DNA from 4 places in the Solibacillus sp. FSL W7-1324 genome. Region 4 is predicted to be linked to each of the others. Evidence: a T-box and tRNA genes for the amino acid it is inferred to sense, from the RefSeq annotation. Region 4 holds a T-box; the other regions hold tRNA genes.
The links. The T-box of region 4 lies ahead of MKY71_RS11925 (valine--tRNA ligase). A T-box ahead of a tRNA ligase gene usually reads a tRNA of that ligase, here a tRNA-Val.

Region 1: it has a tRNA-Val gene. The T-box ahead of MKY71_RS11925 (valine--tRNA ligase) is inferred to sense a tRNA for this amino acid. The anticodon was not compared.
Region 2: it has a tRNA-Val gene. The T-box ahead of MKY71_RS11925 (valine--tRNA ligase) is inferred to sense a tRNA for this amino acid. The anticodon was not compared.
Region 3: it has a tRNA-Val gene. The T-box ahead of MKY71_RS11925 (valine--tRNA ligase) is inferred to sense a tRNA for this amino acid. The anticodon was not compared.

Annotation. Positions count from the first base shown of each region.
Region 1 is NZ_JBBOYH010000001.1:221,329-225,518, reverse strand. Features, by position in the region: gene MKY71_RS01160 (MBL fold metallo-hydrolase) at 1-671, opposite strand, end outside; tRNA gene MKY71_RS01155 (tRNA-Glu) at 864-935, opposite strand; tRNA gene MKY71_RS01150 (tRNA-Asn) at 938-1,013, opposite strand; tRNA gene MKY71_RS01145 (tRNA-Ile) at 1,023-1,099, opposite strand; tRNA gene MKY71_RS01140 (tRNA-Phe) at 1,106-1,181, opposite strand; tRNA gene MKY71_RS01135 (tRNA-Asp) at 1,192-1,267, opposite strand; tRNA gene MKY71_RS01130 (tRNA-Ser) at 1,294-1,386, opposite strand; tRNA gene MKY71_RS01125 (tRNA-Ala) at 1,406-1,481, opposite strand; tRNA gene MKY71_RS01120 (tRNA-Pro) at 1,489-1,565, opposite strand; tRNA gene MKY71_RS01115 (tRNA-Arg) at 1,587-1,663, opposite strand; tRNA gene MKY71_RS01110 (tRNA-Leu) at 1,691-1,779, opposite strand; tRNA gene MKY71_RS01105 (tRNA-Gly) at 1,784-1,858, opposite strand; tRNA gene MKY71_RS01100 (tRNA-Lys) at 1,909-1,984, opposite strand; tRNA gene MKY71_RS01095 (tRNA-Thr) at 1,991-2,066, opposite strand; tRNA gene MKY71_RS01090 (tRNA-Val) at 2,077-2,152, opposite strand; rRNA gene rrf (5S ribosomal RNA) at 2,162-2,277, opposite strand; rRNA gene MKY71_RS01080 (23S ribosomal RNA) at 2,461-4,190, opposite strand, start outside.
Region 2 is NZ_JBBOYH010000001.1:3,099,300-3,103,489, forward strand. Features, by position in the region: gene MKY71_RS15485 (DMT family transporter) at 1-344, shown strand, start outside; gene nagB (glucosamine-6-phosphate deaminase) at 380-1,111, opposite strand; tRNA gene MKY71_RS15495 (tRNA-Leu) at 1,552-1,632, opposite strand; tRNA gene MKY71_RS15500 (tRNA-Cys) at 1,676-1,749, opposite strand; tRNA gene MKY71_RS15505 (tRNA-Gly) at 1,755-1,829, opposite strand; tRNA gene MKY71_RS15510 (tRNA-Gln) at 1,841-1,915, opposite strand; tRNA gene MKY71_RS15515 (tRNA-His) at 1,938-2,013, opposite strand; tRNA gene MKY71_RS15520 (tRNA-His) at 2,054-2,129, opposite strand; tRNA gene MKY71_RS15525 (tRNA-Trp) at 2,165-2,238, opposite strand; tRNA gene MKY71_RS15530 (tRNA-Tyr) at 2,249-2,332, opposite strand; tRNA gene MKY71_RS15535 (tRNA-Thr) at 2,339-2,414, opposite strand; tRNA gene MKY71_RS15540 (tRNA-Phe) at 2,423-2,498, opposite strand; tRNA gene MKY71_RS15545 (tRNA-Asp) at 2,519-2,594, opposite strand; tRNA gene MKY71_RS15550 (tRNA-Met) at 2,598-2,672, opposite strand; tRNA gene MKY71_RS15555 (tRNA-Val) at 2,691-2,766, opposite strand; tRNA gene MKY71_RS15560 (tRNA-Glu) at 2,796-2,870, opposite strand; tRNA gene MKY71_RS15565 (tRNA-Ser) at 2,887-2,978, opposite strand; tRNA gene MKY71_RS15570 (tRNA-Asn) at 2,988-3,063, opposite strand; rRNA gene rrf (5S ribosomal RNA) at 3,078-3,193, opposite strand; rRNA gene MKY71_RS15580 (23S ribosomal RNA) at 3,310-4,190, opposite strand, start outside.
Region 3 is NZ_JBBOYH010000001.1:2,695,361-2,699,550, reverse strand. Features, by position in the region: tRNA gene MKY71_RS13435 (tRNA-Met) at 1-58, shown strand, start outside; tRNA gene MKY71_RS13430 (tRNA-Ile) at 66-142, shown strand; tRNA gene MKY71_RS13425 (tRNA-Ser) at 163-255, shown strand; tRNA gene MKY71_RS13420 (tRNA-Met) at 300-374, shown strand; tRNA gene MKY71_RS13415 (tRNA-Asp) at 378-453, shown strand; tRNA gene MKY71_RS13410 (tRNA-Phe) at 459-534, shown strand; tRNA gene MKY71_RS13405 (tRNA-Gly) at 538-611, shown strand; tRNA gene MKY71_RS13400 (tRNA-Ile) at 623-699, shown strand; tRNA gene MKY71_RS13395 (tRNA-Asn) at 706-781, shown strand; tRNA gene MKY71_RS13390 (tRNA-Ser) at 796-886, shown strand; tRNA gene MKY71_RS13385 (tRNA-Glu) at 889-960, shown strand; tRNA gene MKY71_RS13380 (tRNA-Val) at 1,978-2,053, shown strand; tRNA gene MKY71_RS13375 (tRNA-Thr) at 2,064-2,139, shown strand; tRNA gene MKY71_RS13370 (tRNA-Lys) at 2,146-2,221, shown strand; tRNA gene MKY71_RS13365 (tRNA-Leu) at 2,243-2,327, shown strand; tRNA gene MKY71_RS13360 (tRNA-Gly) at 2,376-2,450, shown strand; tRNA gene MKY71_RS13355 (tRNA-Leu) at 2,457-2,545, shown strand; tRNA gene MKY71_RS13350 (tRNA-Arg) at 2,565-2,641, shown strand; tRNA gene MKY71_RS13345 (tRNA-Pro) at 2,650-2,726, shown strand; tRNA gene MKY71_RS13340 (tRNA-Ala) at 2,735-2,810, shown strand; tRNA gene MKY71_RS13335 (tRNA-Met) at 2,838-2,911, shown strand; tRNA gene MKY71_RS13330 (tRNA-Ile) at 2,919-2,995, shown strand; tRNA gene MKY71_RS13325 (tRNA-Ser) at 3,016-3,108, shown strand; tRNA gene MKY71_RS13320 (tRNA-Met) at 3,153-3,227, shown strand; tRNA gene MKY71_RS13315 (tRNA-Asp) at 3,231-3,306, shown strand; tRNA gene MKY71_RS13310 (tRNA-Phe) at 3,312-3,387, shown strand; tRNA gene MKY71_RS13305 (tRNA-Gly) at 3,391-3,464, shown strand; tRNA gene MKY71_RS13300 (tRNA-Ile) at 3,476-3,552, shown strand; tRNA gene MKY71_RS13295 (tRNA-Asn) at 3,559-3,634, shown strand; tRNA gene MKY71_RS13290 (tRNA-Ser) at 3,648-3,738, shown strand; tRNA gene MKY71_RS13285 (tRNA-Glu) at 3,741-3,812, shown strand; gene MKY71_RS13280 (NUDIX hydrolase) at 3,888-4,190, shown strand, end outside.
Region 4 is NZ_JBBOYH010000001.1:2,399,468-2,403,657, forward strand. Features, by position in the region: gene MKY71_RS11925 (valine--tRNA ligase) at 1-1,804, opposite strand, end outside; T-box leader at 1,862-2,177, opposite strand; gene MKY71_RS11930 (hypothetical protein) at 2,295-2,486, shown strand; gene MKY71_RS11935 (alanine racemase) at 2,539-3,144, opposite strand; gene hemL (glutamate-1-semialdehyde 2,1-aminomutase) at 3,208-4,190, opposite strand, start outside.

The sequences.
Region 1 (4,190 bases), 2.2 Mb from region 4:
GAGTCTATATACTGGCTAAACGGGTTCGTTATGTTTCCCGAATGATCATGATCAATTAAAGCACTAGTCATGCCGTTAGCTAACAAAAAATCTCCCGCAAATAACCAGCCTGTCTCCTCATCAAACAAACAGATTGAATCCGGTGAGTGTCCGGGAGCAGCGATTACTTGTAATCCTCCGATTTCTTGCCCGTCTCCCAGTTTCATAATCTGCGGATAGATTATCACATGTACTTTATTGTGAAGCGTATTCTCCATTTTTAACATTCGTTCACGGGCAAATTCCGGTACGCCGTATTGCTTGTACAATTCATAGTAAAAGGTAAGCTTTTGCTGTAAGTAATCATCTTCACATTTTAGACGAGGAATGGCGATATCACTGGCATAGACAGGGATCGGATAAACATTCGTAATTTGATTTACCACCCCTATATGGTCATTATGAAAATGCGTTAAAATAATACGGGTAATTTGGTTAATTTCAATATTATAGTCTTTCAATTTCTGATAAAAAAACTGCTCAAATTCCTCATTTTTTATGCCCGCATCAATTAATGTATAATCTTCACCATTTTGATAGACATAACAGTTAATACTCCCCAATCCACTATAGTCAGAAGGGAAAATAATCGGGTAGACTGCTTTATTACCTGTTTTTATTATCGCATCCACTTTTCCACCTGCTCCCACTGTTTTATGCAGAAAGGGCTTGCTCCTATGTTCATTTCAGACAGCCCTTTCTATTGTAACTTTATAATACCTGACTATGAGTTCATCAAACAGCAGATGCTTCCGTCAAGAAATAAAGAAAACATCAAAAAAACACATTGCAAAATATGCAATGTGTTTTCATTCAAGTGTATATGACCCGTACGGGATTCGAACCCGTGTTACCGCCGTGAAAGGGCGGTGTCTTAACCACTTGACCAACGGGCCAATGGCTCCGAAGGCAGGACTCGAACCTGCGACCTGCCGGTTAACAGCCGGATGCTCTACCAACTGAGCTACTTCGGAATAATACTATGGTGGGCCTAAATGGACTCGAACCATCGACCTCACGCTTATCAGGCGTGCGCTCTAACCAGCTGAGCTATAGGCCCATAGTATGGTGGGTTTGGACGGAATCGAACCGCCGACACTTAGAGCTTCAATCTAATGCTCTACCAACTGAGCTACAAACCCATAAAAAAAATGGCGGTCCCGACCGGGATCGAACCGGCGATCTCCTGCGTGACAGGCAGGCATGTTAACCGCTACACCACGGGACCAACATTTGAAGAAAAAAATATTAAAATGGAGGAGGTAGAGGGATTCGAACCCCCGCGCGGTGTTACCCGCCTGTCGGTTTTCAAGACCGATCCCTTCAGCCAGACTTGGGTATACCTCCAAAGGGAATAAAATATAAATGGTGGAGCCTAGCGGGATCGAACCGCTGACCTCCTGCGTGCAAGGCAGGCGCTCTCCCAGCTGAGCTAAGGCCCCAAAATGATGGTCGGAATGACAGGATTCGAACCTACGACCCCTTGGTCCCAAACCAAGTGCTCTACCAAGCTGAGCTACATTCCGAATATGTCAGTAAATATATTATGGCGCGCCCGGCAGGAGTCGAACCCACAACCTTCTGATCCGTAGTCAGACGCTCTATCCAATTGAGCTACGGGCGCGCATTATTAGAAATAAGAATTATAAAATGGTGCCGAGGGCCGGAATCGAACCGGCACGGTGATCACTCACCGCAGGATTTTAAGTCCTGTGCGTCTGCCAGTTCCGCCACCCCGGCATTTTGGAGCGGAAGACGAGGTTCGAACTCGCGACCCCCACCTTGGCAAGGTGGTGTTCTACCACTGAACTACTTCCGCAAAATGCTTAAGATCATTTATATCTGACAGTATGTATAATTTTATAAAACTGGTGAGCCATGAAGGACTCGAACCTTCGACCCTCTGATTAAAAGTCAGATGCTCTACCAACTGAGCTAATGGCTCTCTAAATGGTGCCGGCGAAAGGAGTCGAACCCTCGACCTACTGATTACAAGTCAGTTGCTCTACCAACTGAGCTACACCGGCATTTTAGAAATGGTGGAGGATGACGGGCTCGAACCGCCGACCCCCTGCTTGTAAGGCAGGTGCTCTCCCAGCTGAGCTAATCCTCCAATATTCTAGCGAAGCGACGTCCTACTCTCACAGGGGGAAGCCCCCAACTACCATCGGCGCTAAAGAGCTTAACTTCCGTGTTCGGTATGGGAACGGGTGTGACCTCTTTGCCATCATCACTTCACTATTACGGCTTCCAATACACGGCGCTATCCTTCGTCAACTTCCTTCGTTCTTTCAGTCACGTACTTGAGTACGCTCCTTCAATCACTCAGTCGTTTCCTCGACTAGCTTGTGTCTTGAAACCCTTAGAAAGATCATTCTTTCAAAACTGGATAAACGTTTCATTGAGTTTGTGCAATAAAATGTGGTTAAGTCCTCGACCGATTAGTATTCGTCAGCTGCATGCGTCACCGCACTTCCACCTCGAACCTATCTACCTGATCGTCTTTCAGGGGTCTTACTTACTTGCGTAATGGGAAATCTCATCTTGAGGGGGGCTTCATGCTTAGATGCTTTCAGCACTTATCCCGTCCATACATAGCTACCCAGCGATGCCTTTGGCAAGACAACTGGTACACCAGCGGTATGTCCATCCCGGTCCTCTCGTACTAAGGACAGCTCCTCTCAAATTTCCTACGCCCACGACGGATAGGGACCGAACTGTCTCACGACGTTCTGAACCCAGCTCGCGTACCGCTTTAATGGGCGAACAGCCCAACCCTTGGGACCGACTACAGCCCCAGGATGCGATGAGCCGACATCGAGGTGCCAAACCTCCCCGTCGATGTGGACTCTTGGGGGAGATAAGCCTGTTATCCCCGGGGTAGCTTTTATCCGTTGAGCGATGGCCCTTCCATGCGGAACCACCGGATCACTAAGCCCGTCTTTCGACCCTGCTCGACTTGTAGGTCTCGCAGTCAAGCTCCCTTATGCCTTTACACTCTACGAATGATTTCCAACCATTCTGAGGGAACCTTTGGGCGCCTCCGTTACTCTTTAGGAGGCGACCGCCCCAGTCAAACTGTCCGCCTGACACTGTCTCCTACCCCGCTAAGGGGCATGGGTTAGAAGTTCAATACAACCAGGGTAGTATCCCACCGACGCCTCCTTCGAAGCTGGCGCTCCGAGATCTCTGGCTCCTACCTATCCTGTACAAGTTGTACCAAAATTCAATATCAGGCTACAGTAAAGCTCCACGGGGTCTTTCCGTCCTGTCGCGGGTAACCTGCATCTTCACAGGTACTATAATTTCACCGAGTCTCTCGTTGAGACAGTGCCCAGATCGTTACGCCTTTCGTGCGGGTCGGAACTTACCCGACAAGGAATTTCGCTACCTTAGGACCGTTATAGTTACGGCCGCCGTTTACTGGGGCTTCAATTCACAGCTTCGCTTGCGCTAACCGCTCCTCTTAACCTTCCAGCACCGGGCAGGCGTCAGCCCCTATACGTCACCTTACGGTTTTGCAGAGACCTGTGTTTTTGCTAAACAGTCGCCTGGGCCTATTCACTGCGGCTTCTCTAGGCTATGCACCCAAAGAAGCACCCCTTCTCCCGAAGTTACGGGGTCATTTTGCCGAGTTCCTTAACGAGAGTTCTCTCGCACACCTTAGGATTCTCTCCTCGACTACCTGTGTCGGTTTGCGGTACGGGCACCTCTCACCTCGATAGAGGCTTTTCTTGGCAGTGTGAAATCAGGAACTTCGCTCATACGAGCTCGTCATCACAGCTCAACGTTAAAGTATGCGGATTTGCCTACATACACGCCTTACTGCTTGAACACGCGCAACCAACGGCGTGCTTACCCTATCCTACTGCGTCCCCCCATTTCTCAAACGGTGAGGAGGTGGTACAGGAATATCAACCTGTTGTCCATCGCCTACGCCTATCGGCCTCGGCTTAGGTCCCGACTAACCCTGAGCGGACGAGCCTTCCTCAGGAAACCTTAGTCATACGGTGCATGGGATTCTCACCCATGTTTCGCTACTCATACCGGCATTCTCACTTCTAACCGCTCCACCAGTCCTTCCGGTCTGACTTCAACGCTGTTAGAACGCTCTCCTACCACGCATACTCAAAGTATGCATCCACAGCTTC
Region 2 (4,190 bases), 700 kb from region 4:
TGCCTGGCTACTCTACTTTTTTAGTAACAATCGCAATCGGAGCCATTATGTTACTCCCATTCGCAGCATATGAACTACTGACAACATCACAGACAATCGTATGGAACACTTCGACAATCGGGGCAATTATTTATGTAGGCATCATTGCTTCAATTGTTGCCTTTTTAAGCTGGAATACCGGCGTTGTCTCATTAGGTGCAAACAAAGCAAGTATTTACCTGAACTTCATTCCCCTCTTTGCAACAATCTTTGCTGTATTGTTTTTAAATGAGCAACTCCTACTTGCTCAAGTAATTGGTGGAATCGCTGTTATTGCAGGAGTCGTTATATCAGCGATGAAATAATAAAAAGGAGTGCACATTGTATGCACTCCTTTAGTTTATTTTACATCTGTATAAATAACAGTAACATCCGGATGGTTGTGAAGAGCGCTTGCAGGGAAATCTTCTGTAACTATCCCACTGCGCAAACGATCAAAGGCCTCTTGTTTTGAAGCACCAGCAATTAATAATACAATCTTTTTAGAACTTAAAATGGTTTTAATTCCCATAGTAATGGCATGGGTCGGCACATCCTCAATTGAATCAAAATAAACTTTATTTGCTTCACGTGTAGACTGCGCAAGTTCTATAATATGTGTACCTACATCGAAAGGAGTTCCCGGTTCATTAAAACCAATATGTCCATTCCCACCGATTCCTAAAAGCTGAATATCAATATTTCCTGCTGCCTTAATCATCGCTTCATATTCAGCTGCAGCCTTTTCTAAATTCGATTGAATGCCAGCCGGTAAATTGATATTATCACGTTTCATATCGACATGATTAAACAGATGATGATCCATATAATAATGGTAGCTCGATTCATTTGCCGGATCAATTCCGACATACTCATCCAGGTTAAAGGACTTGGCCTGTGCAAAAGATACCTCACCTGCTTTGTATGCTGCAACCAGTTCTTTATAAAAGCCTTCCGGAGTCCCCCCTGTAGCTAAACCAAGTACTGTTTCACTATTTTTTTTCAATTGATCTATAAAAATTGTTGCGGCAATTTTACTCATCTCATCATAGTTTGCTGCTTCAATCCACTTAAAGTTTGTTACTACATTCATTTTTTATTTCCCTACTTCCTCACTGAAATACATATTTGTTATTGTATAAATAATATTTACGGCTTCTTGTTTTCCTACCATTATAATGTTCATTCTATAGCAAATATTTTTAAGAAGCTAGAAAAAAACGTCTTATTTCCTATTAAAAAGAGCATGTAATGACGCAAAATATATATAGTTTTTCTACCTTTCCAATATTAAATGGAGTAAGCAAATAAACTTATGGAATAACTTTATTTCTGTATAAATACTTAAAAAATATCTTTTACAGTATTACTTTTTATAAGATAACTACACAGTTGTATTGAAATAATTGCTTGCTGTAGGAAATACTTTTAAGAGAATTAAAAACTTGCTAGTATACAAAGCAAATACAACAAAAAACTCTTCAAAGCATTTATGTTAGGCTTTGAAGAGTTTCATCTGTTGTATTGAACTGATACCGAGTGTGGGACTTGAACCCACACGCCTCGCGGCAACGGATTTTGAGTCCGTCGTGTCTGCCATTCCACCAACTCGGCAAATTAAGGTAAAAAAAAATCGGAATTCCGATTCAATGAAATATGGAGGCGGCAACCGGATTTGAACCGGTGATAAAGGTGTTGCAGACCTGTGCCTTACCACTTGGCTATGCCGCCATATTTGGAGCGGAAGACGAGGTTCGAACTCGCGACCCCCACCTTGGCAAGGTGGTGTTCTACCACTGAACTACTTCCGCAAATTAAAAAATGGCTGGGGTACCTGGATTCGAACCAGGGCATGACGGAATCAAAATCCGTTGCCTTACCGCTTGGCTATACCCCAATATTCAAATTATTATATAAAATGGGGCGACTGATGGGAATCGAACCCACGAATGCCTGAACCACAATCAGGTGCGTTAACCACTTCGCCACAACCGCCACTATAATATAATTTTAATACTTAAACCTAAATAAAAGATGGGGCGACTGATGGGAATCGAACCCACGAATGCCTGAACCACAATCAGGTGCGTTAACCACTTCGCCACAACCGCCACTATATTATTTTAAGTATTTTTGAGAATTTATTTGGCAGGGGCAGTAGGAATCGAACCCACACTGACGGTTTTGGAGACCGTAGTTCTACCTTTAAACTATGCCCCTATCAAAAGGATGGTGGAGGGGGACGGATTCGAACCGCCGAACCCTAAGGAGCGGATTTACAGTCCGCCGCGTTTAGCCACTTCGCTACCCCTCCAGGTAATGGTGCCGGCGAAAGGAGTCGAACCCTCGACCTACTGATTACAAGTCAGTTGCTCTACCAACTGAGCTACACCGGCAAAAAATATGGTGGGTTTGGACGGAATCGAACCGCCGACACTTAGAGCTTCAATCTAATGCTCTACCAACTGAGCTACAAACCCACAGTTTAATTTCATAAAAATGGCGGTCCCGACCGGGATCGAACCGGCGATCTCCTGCGTGACAGGCAGGCATGTTAACCGCTACACCACGGGACCATTTGGTTGCGGGGGCAGGACTTGAACCTGCGACCTTCGGGTTATGAGCCCGACGAGCTACCACTGCTCCACCCCGCGATAATATTATTTGTTTAATGGTGGAGGATGACGGGCTCGAACCGCCGACCCCCTGCTTGTAAGGCAGGTGCTCTCCCAGCTGAGCTAATCCTCCAACGCTGGATACTTTCTTATGTATCTTTTTGGTGACCCGTACGGGATTCGAACCCGTGTTACCGCCGTGAAAGGGCGGTGTCTTAACCACTTGACCAACGGGCCTCGTTATAAATAAGCCTGGCGGAGAGTAAGGGATTTGAACCCTTGATGCAGGGTTACCCGCATACACGATTTCCAATCGTGCTCCTTCGGCCACTCGGACAACTCTCCAAGATTTGATGGCTCCGAAGGCAGGACTCGAACCTGCGACCTGCCGGTTAACAGCCGGATGCTCTACCAACTGAGCTACTTCGGAATAATTCTATAACAGCCTAGCGACGTCCTACTCTCACAGGGGGAAGCCCCCAACTACCATCGGCGCTAAAGAGCTTAACTTCCGTGTTCGGTATGGGAACGGGTGTGACCTCTTTGCCATCATCACTAGACTATTTAGAAAGACATTAATTATTATACCATACTTTTCAATTTTGTCAAGTATTTTATAATAATTTTTCATTCTTTCAAAACTGGATAAACGTTTCATTGAGTTATGCAATAAAATGTGGTTAAGTCCTCGACCGATTAGTATTCGTCAGCTGCATGCGTCACCGCACTTCCACCTCGAACCTATCTACCTGATCGTCTTTCAGGGGTCTTACTTACTTGCGTAATGGGAAATCTCATCTTGAGGGGGGCTTCATGCTTAGATGCTTTCAGCACTTATCCCGTCCATACATAGCTACCCAGCGATGCCTTTGGCAAGACAACTGGTACACCAGCGGTATGTCCATCCCGGTCCTCTCGTACTAAGGACAGCTCCTCTCAAATTTCCTACGCCCACGACGGATAGGGACCGAACTGTCTCACGACGTTCTGAACCCAGCTCGCGTACCGCTTTAATGGGCGAACAGCCCAACCCTTGGGACCGACTACAGCCCCAGGATGCGATGAGCCGACATCGAGGTGCCAAACCTCCCCGTCGATGTGGACTCTTGGGGGAGATAAGCCTGTTATCCCCGGGGTAGCTTTTATCCGTTGAGCGATGGCCCTTCCATGCGGAACCACCGGATCACTAAGCCCGTCTTTCGACCCTGCTCGACTTGTAGGTCTCGCAGTCAAGCTCCCTTATGCCTTTACACTCTACGAATGATTTCCAACCATTCTGAGGGAACCTTTGGGCGCCTCCGTTACTCTTTAGGAGGCGACCGCCCCAGTCAAACTGTCCGCCTGACACTGTCTCCTACCCCGCTAAGGGGCATGGGTTAGAAGTTCAATACAACCAGGGTAGTATCCCACCGACGCCTCCTTCGAAGCTGGCGCTCCGAGATCTCTGGCTCCTACCTATCCTGTACAAGTTGTACCAAAATTCAATATCAGGCTACAGTAAAGCTCCACGGGGTCTTTCCGTCCTGTCGCGGGTAACCTGCATCTTCACAGGTACTA
Region 3 (4,190 bases), 300 kb from region 4:
TGGCTAGAGCACTCGGTTCATACCCGAAAGGTCGTGGGTTCGACTCCCTCTGCCGCCATCTTAAAGGACCTTTAGCTCAGTTGGTTAGAGCAGACGGCTCATAACCGTCCGGTCACAGGTTCGAGTCCTGTAAGGTCCACCAGTTAACGTACTAATAATAATGGAGGTATACCCAAGTCTGGCTGAAGGGATCGGTCTTGAAAACCGACAGGCGGGTAACACCGCGCGGGGGTTCGAATCCCTCTACCTCCTCCATTTTTACAAACTGGGTACTGAAAACAGGTTCAACATCATATTATCGCGGGGTGGAGCAGTGGTAGCTCGTCGGGCTCATAACCCGAAGGTCGCAGGTTCAAGTCCTGCCCCCGCAACCAAATGGTCCCGTGGTGTAGCGGTTAACATGCCTGCCTGTCACGCAGGAGATCGCCGGTTCGATCCCGGTCGGGACCGCCATTTGTGGGTTTGTAGCTCAGTTGGTAGAGCATTAGATTGAAGCTCTAAGTGTCGGCGGTTCGATTCCGTCCAAACCCACCATATGCGGGTGTAGTTTAGTGGTAAAACCTCAGCCTTCCAAGCTGATGTTGTCGGTTCGATTCCGATCACCCGCTCCAGTTTTTAAATAGGGCCTATAGCTCAGCTGGTTAGAGCGCACGCCTGATAAGCGTGAGGTCGATGGTTCGAGTCCATTTAGGCCCACCATATTATTCCGAAGTAGCTCAGTTGGTAGAGCATCCGGCTGTTAACCGGCAGGTCGCAGGTTCGAGTCCTGCCTTCGGAGCCATTTTTTCTATTTTTGGGGACATACTCAAGAGGCTGAAGAGGCGCCCCTGCTAAGGGTGTAGGTCGCGTAAGCGGCGCGAGGGTTCAAATCCCTCTGTCTCCGCCATCGGCCCGTTGGTCAAGTGGTTAAGACACCGCCCTTTCACGGCGGTAACACGGGTTCGAATCCCGTACGGGTCATACATAGAAAAGCGGAAAACGCTAAGTACTGTTACATGTACTTAGCGTTTTTTTGCGTCAAAAGCTCTATAAAAATAATAAACAATGCTGCAATACTCAAAGAACTAATAATTTCTTATACAATAGTATATTGTTCAAAGATATAAAAACTAAGTTGAAATATAATTTTCCAATTAACCCACAACAGTTATCTTCTTTAAATGAATTATTTTATTAGTGTAGCTAAAAAAGCATATTTTTTCGATCACTATGTTGAAGGATGCATGATTAAAGGAGAATATGCTAGAAGGCAGGAGCGGAAATGTAGAAGGGATTGTCCAGTTATTAATTAACCATAGAAGTAGTTCAGTTAAAGCAAATTAGAGGGGGAATAAACCTACTTATCCCTATAGTCTATGAATAGAGGTATTAAATCCCCAATACCATTGTAAAAAGCAATTCAAAAGGTGAATAACAAGGATTTACTATCTGATTCGTTGAACCCCAAATAAAGCTGCCGTATGCATAAATCCATCTAAAGAATATACCCATTTCAAAGCATTTAATTATGAATAATATTATTATAGAATAACATAGGAAAAATGGAGAATACTATAGAGATAGAGAATATATTGAAAAAACATTAGGATGAAATAATAAAAGATATAGACTAAAAAATAATGGTAAATGTATGGACATTTCCTTGACAGTTTTAGTTGATAAAATGTATAAATAAGAAGTCGTATATTCTAAAACACTTGATATTTATCAGTAATGTTAATAATTATATCAGAATGATTTATAAATATTAAAAACAAGTCTTGATAAAATTAGTCAAACATATTAGAATTTCGTTATACTAAGTAAACGTTTTCATGTGCAACCTCAATGGAATTATGGAAAAAATAGAAAAAAATATATTTTATAAAAATAATTTCAAAAAAAGTATTGCATTATAAAAAAAGTAATGATAATATAAATCTTGTCCTTAAGAGAAAGGACATGCGGTTACAAAAGAGTAACTTGCAAAGACCCATTGGAGGATTAGCTCAGCTGGGAGAGCACCTGCCTTACAAGCAGGGGGTCGGCGGTTCGAGCCCGTCATCCTCCACCATTTCTAAACTGCCGGTGTAGCTCAGTTGGTAGAGCAACTGACTTGTAATCAGTAGGTCGAGGGTTCGACTCCTTTCGCCGGCACCATTTAGAGAGCCATTAGCTCAGTTGGTAGAGCATCTGACTTTTAATCAGAGGGTCGAAGGTTCGAGTCCTTCATGGCTCACCAGTTTATATTTTATACTGCTTAGCGGGTGTGGCGGAATTGGCAGACGCACTAGACTTAGGATCTAGCGCCGCAAGGCGTGGGGGTTCGACTCCCTTCACCCGCACCATTTTAATTTCATATTACTGTCAGAGTAAAAAAATATCTTAAGCATTTTGCGGAAGTAGTTCAGTGGTAGAACACCACCTTGCCAAGGTGGGGGTCGCGAGTTCGAACCTCGTCTTCCGCTCCAAAAAATGCCGGGGTGGCGGAACTGGCAGACGCACAGGACTTAAAATCCTGCGGTGAGTGATCACCGTGCCGGTTCGATTCCGGCCCTCGGCACCATCTTTACAATAAACAATATGCGCCCGTAGCTCAATTGGATAGAGCGTCTGACTACGGATCAGAAGGTTGTGGGTTCGACTCCTGCCGGGCGCGCCATATTATTTCGGAATGTAGCTCAGCTTGGTAGAGCACTTGGTTTGGGACCAAGGGGTCGTAGGTTCGAATCCTGTCATTCCGACCATCATTTATGGGGCCTTAGCTCAGCTGGGAGAGCGCCTGCCTTGCACGCAGGAGGTCAGCGGTTCGATCCCGCTAGGCTCCACCATAATTTTGTAACCAAAATAAAGATCCTGGCGGTGTAGCTCAGTTGGCTAGAGCACTCGGTTCATACCCGAAAGGTCGTGGGTTCGACTCCCTCTGCCGCCATCTTAAAGGACCTTTAGCTCAGTTGGTTAGAGCAGACGGCTCATAACCGTCCGGTCACAGGTTCGAGTCCTGTAAGGTCCACCAGTTAACGTACTAATAATAATGGAGGTATACCCAAGTCTGGCTGAAGGGATCGGTCTTGAAAACCGACAGGCGGGTAACACCGCGCGGGGGTTCGAATCCCTCTACCTCCTCCATTTTTACAAACTGGGTACTGAAAACAGGTTGAACATCATATTATCGCGGGGTGGAGCAGTGGTAGCTCGTCGGGCTCATAACCCGAAGGTCGCAGGTTCAAGTCCTGCCCCCGCAACCAAATGGTCCCGTGGTGTAGCGGTTAACATGCCTGCCTGTCACGCAGGAGATCGCCGGTTCGATCCCGGTCGGGACCGCCATTTGTGGGTTTGTAGCTCAGTTGGTAGAGCATTAGATTGAAGCTCTAAGTGTCGGCGGTTCGATTCCGTCCAAACCCACCATATGCGGGTGTAGTTTAGTGGTAAAACCTCAGCCTTCCAAGCTGATGTTGTCGGTTCGATTCCGATCACCCGCTCCAGTTTTTAAATAGGGCCTATAGCTCAGCTGGTTAGAGCGCACGCCTGATAAGCGTGAGGTCGATGGTTCGAGTCCATTTAGGCCCACCATATTATTCCGAAGTAGCTCAGTTGGTAGAGCATCCGGCTGTTAACCGGCAGGTCGCAGGTTCGAGTCCTGCCTTCGGAGCCATTTTTCTATTTTTGGGGACATACTCAAGAGGCTGAAGAGGCGCCCCTGCTAAGGGTGTAGGTCGCGTAAGCGGCGCGAGGGTTCAAATCCCTCTGTCTCCGCCATCGGCCCGTTGGTCAAGTGGTTAAGACACCGCCCTTTCACGGCGGTAACACGGGTTCGAATCCCGTACGGGTCATACATAGGAAAACGAAGAACGCTAAGTACTGTTACATGTGCTTAGCGTTTTTTTTGTATAAAAGGAGCGGATCTTGTGAATGAACGTTTAAAAGTATTTGATCAATATTATAAGGAAACGGGCATTGAACAACGTAAACTCATTCATGCAAAAGGTTATTGGCATGAAGTGTTTCATTGCTGGGTTATTGAAAAAACAAATTCAGAATGGCGCATTTATTTACAGCTGAGAAGCAAAAATAAAAAGGATTACCCAAACCAATTTGATATCACCGCAGCTGGTCATATACCGGCAACGGAGACGATTGAGGACGGTGTACGCGAATTAAAGGAAGAAGTAGGGATTAACGTAATGTTTTCGCAATTAACGTCACTTGGA
Region 4 (4,190 bases):
TACCTGTTAAGTCGATTTGCTCATATGTCAGGCCTTCCATGTTCATCAATGCAAAACGAGATGCATTCCAGATTTTGTTTACGAAATTCCAAGTCGATTCTACTTTTTCTGTAGAGTAACGTAAATCCTGACCTGGTGATGAACCTGTTGCAAGGAAGTAACGCAGTGAATCCGCACCGTATTGGTCGATTACATCCATCGGGTCAACCCCGTTACCAAGTGATTTGGACATTTTGCGTCCTTCAGCATCACGAACTAAACCATGGATTAAAACGTCTTTAAATGGACGCTCGCCTGTAAATTCTTTCCCTTGGAAGATCATACGGCTTACCCAGAAGAAGATGATGTCATAGCCTGTTACTAATGTATTTGTCGGGTAATAGCGCTTGAACATTTCAGATTCTTCATTTGGCCAATCCATTGTAGAAAACGGCCATAAAGCAGATGAGAACCATGTATCAAGAACATCTTCATCCTGTGTCCAATTCTCAGCATCTTCAGGGGCTTCTTTACCTACATAAAGCTCGCCTGTTTCTTTGTTGTACCAAGCCGGAATTTGATGTCCCCACCATAATTGACGGGAAATACACCAGTCATGGATATTTTCCATCCAGCGGTTATATGTGTTTTCAAAACGGTTTGGTACGAAGTTAACTTTTTCGTTTTCATCCGCCTGCATTTTTAGTGCTTCTTCCGCAAGTGGGCCCATTTTTACGAACCATTGTTTAGAAAGGTACGGTTCTACAACAGCATTCGTACGCTCAGAGTGGCCTACTTGGTGTACATGTGGCTCAATCTCGATTAATACGCCTGCTTCTTGTAGATCAGCAACGATTTGCTTACGGCATTCGAAACGGTCCATACCAGCATATTTACCGGCTAGGTCATTCATTGTACCATCTTCGTTCATAACTAAAATACGTTCCAGGTCATGACGGTTCCCAACTTCAAAGTCGTTCGGGTCATGTGCCGGTGTCATTTTTACAACACCTGTACCGAATTCCATATCTACGTAGTTATCTGCAACGATAGGAATTTCACGGCCTACGATAGGTAAAATAACTGTTTTTCCTACTAAGTGTGCATAGCGCTCATCTTCAGGGTGTACAGCTACACCAGAGTCACCAAGCATTGTCTCCGGACGAGTTGTGGCAACGCGTAATTTACCTGAACCATCAGCAAGCGGGTATTCCATATGGTAGAATGCACCTTCTACTTCTTTATGGATTACTTCGATGTCTGAAAGGGCTGTTTTGGCAGCCGGATCCCAGTTAATAATACGCTCACCGCGGTAAATATAGCCTTTTTCGTATAATTTAACAAATACTTCTTTTACCGCATCCGATAAACCTTCATCAAGTGTGAAACGCTCTTTAGAATAGTCTAAACCTAAACCTAACTTCGACCATTGTGCACGGATGTGTGAAGCATATTCTTCTTTCCATTCCCATGTTTTTTCAAGGAACTTTTCACGGCCAAGATCATAGCGGGAAATCCCTTCACCGCGTAATTTCTCTTCAACTTTCGCCTGTGTAGCAATACCCGCATGGTCCATACCTGGTAACCATAGCGCATCATACCCTTGCATGCGTTTCATACGAATTAAAATATCTTGCAATGTTGTATCCCAAGCGTGGCCAAGGTGCAGCTTACCTGTTACGTTTGGCGGTGGGATAACGATAGAATATGGTTCCTTTTCGCTTGTTGGATCCGCTTCGAAAAACTTGCCTTTTAACCACCACTCATAGCGGCCGGCTTCAGTTTGTTGCGGATCATATTTTGTTGGCATTGTAATTTCCGACATGATGAATCTCTCCTTTGTCAACTTATTATTGGACATCAAAAAACTCCCTTCGTCTTAAAAAAGGACGAGGGAGTTAATTCGCGGTACCACCTTTATTTCCGGTCGGGTTTAGTCAAGCGCACGCATTATTCTACCTGACAACACTTCCTTTAGATTTTTGTTTTAAAAGAAACGTGCATGCAGTACTCTGCGGCCTTGCAATGCCCAATCGGCACTTCATTCGATAACGGTGTTCAACCGGATCCTAGCTACTATTAGTTCACTAAGTCAGCTCCTAGGCTACCTTCTGCATGGTTGATGGAGAAACTTTTCAGCTGCCGTTTCCTCTCTTGCCATCAAACTCATACGTACTCTTCCTAATCTTCGCTTCAATTATATAGTTGCACTTTATTTTAAGCTGTTTTTTATGAAATATCAAGCACGAATGGAGAATATACTTTAACACGTTATTTGCGCTCTTCACATATACTATGCAAAAGGAGTCTGGACATTGCGAAAAAACTACAATCCATATTTATTGCCTCCATGGCTGCGGAAATTCCGTTTCTTTATGCGCCATTGTATTTTGCCGATTACGATCTTTCAGGCGATCCGAACGGTCTTCCTTCCGACAACGGGTGATATATTATTGCTGGCCATTCTAATTTTATTCACTTACTTATTGCTCACAGATTTTATTTAAAATTTTAAATCAAAAAAATGTTCCGTAAGGGTCAATCTTACGGAACATTTATTTATTTTTTCAATTGTATTTGCACACGGCTATATGCATCGGCCAACTGTTCCAGGAAATCAAGCTCATGCGGGACGGTTTGGGCCATCTGCGTAGACTCTACTTCTTTTTCCGCTTGAAGTCGGGGTTGTACTTCTTCTGCAGGCTGTTCGGCAACGATTGGCTGTTCCACAACGGTTTCTTTTACTGGTGCTGGTTCTTTTACTTCAGGAATTGCTTGTACTTTCTTTTCCACATCACAATGGACAGCCCAGCTACATGAGCAGTAGCCATTATTCGGTTCCACTTTAATATCATTTATGCGAAGTGAAACAGCTTCAATATCTTCATTCGGAAAATCTACTGAAAAAGGCAGGGCGTATTCGAAATAACCTTGGTCTTTTTCAATATCCATATGTTCGATATAGATGCCTTCCTCAACATCTTCCTCGCGTGCTACGTGATCAAATTGAATATTTCCTTTTACAACATAAATGCCTCTTACTACAACGGAATCTTCGCTAATCTCTTCATGCCATTTTGGTTCTACTACTATTTTAGAATTCTCTTGAACATTTCCTAATTGCTTTGGAAATGTAAATGTTTCTTTCATTTCCCACTGTTGCATAAAAAATCCCCTCCCTACGCTTACATTATGCATAGAAAGGGAATTTATGATTTATTTATGAGATTATCTCGCTAATTTTTCAAAGACATTATGGAATGCCTGAACTGTTTTTGCGATATGTTCTTCCGTATGCGCCGTCGAAATAAACAGTCCTTCAAATTGTGATGGCGGCAGGAAAATGCCTTCTTCGGCCATTAGTTTGAAGTACTCTGCAAACAGCTCTAAATCCGAACTTTTCGCCGAGTCAAAATCGGTAACATCTTCGTTTGTGAAGAAGAAACCGATCATTGAGCCTGCACGGTTCACTGTATGCGGAATATTGTATTTTGTCGCTGCCGCGCGGAAACCTTCTTCCAACTGGTCTCCCAGTTTGCGGAAGTATTCATATGATTCTTTGTTCAGGCGGCTTAATGTTTCATAGCCGGCTGTCATGGCAAGCGGATTACCTGATAATGTACCTGCTTGATAAATCGGACCTGCAGGCGCGATTTTCTCCATAATTTCACGCTTACCGCCGAATGCACCAACCGGTAAACCTCCGCCGATTACTTTACCTAAACAAGTAAGGTCCGGTTTAATCCCGTAATATTCCTGGGCACAGCCATAGTCTACACGGAAGCCTGTCATAACTTCATCGAAAATTAAAACCGTTCCATTTTCTTCAGTCAGTTTACGCAGACCTTCAAGGAAACCTGGCTGTGGCGGAACAACACCCATATTCCCGGCAACCGGTTCTAAAATAACTGCGGCTAAATCGGCACCGAATTTTTCGAATACTAATTTTGCAGATTCCAAATCATTGTAGGCAACTGTTAAAGTATTTTTCGCTATATCAGCCGGAACACCCGGTGAGTCAGGTAAACCAAGTGTCGCTACACCTGAACCTGCTTTAATAAGCAGTGAATCCCCATGACCGTGATATGAACCTTCGAATTTTAAAATTTTATCGCGTCCTGTAAACCCGCGCGCTAAACGAAGTGCAGACATTGTTGCTTCTGTGCCTGATGATACAAAACGAATCATCTCCACTGAAGGCAAACGGTCCA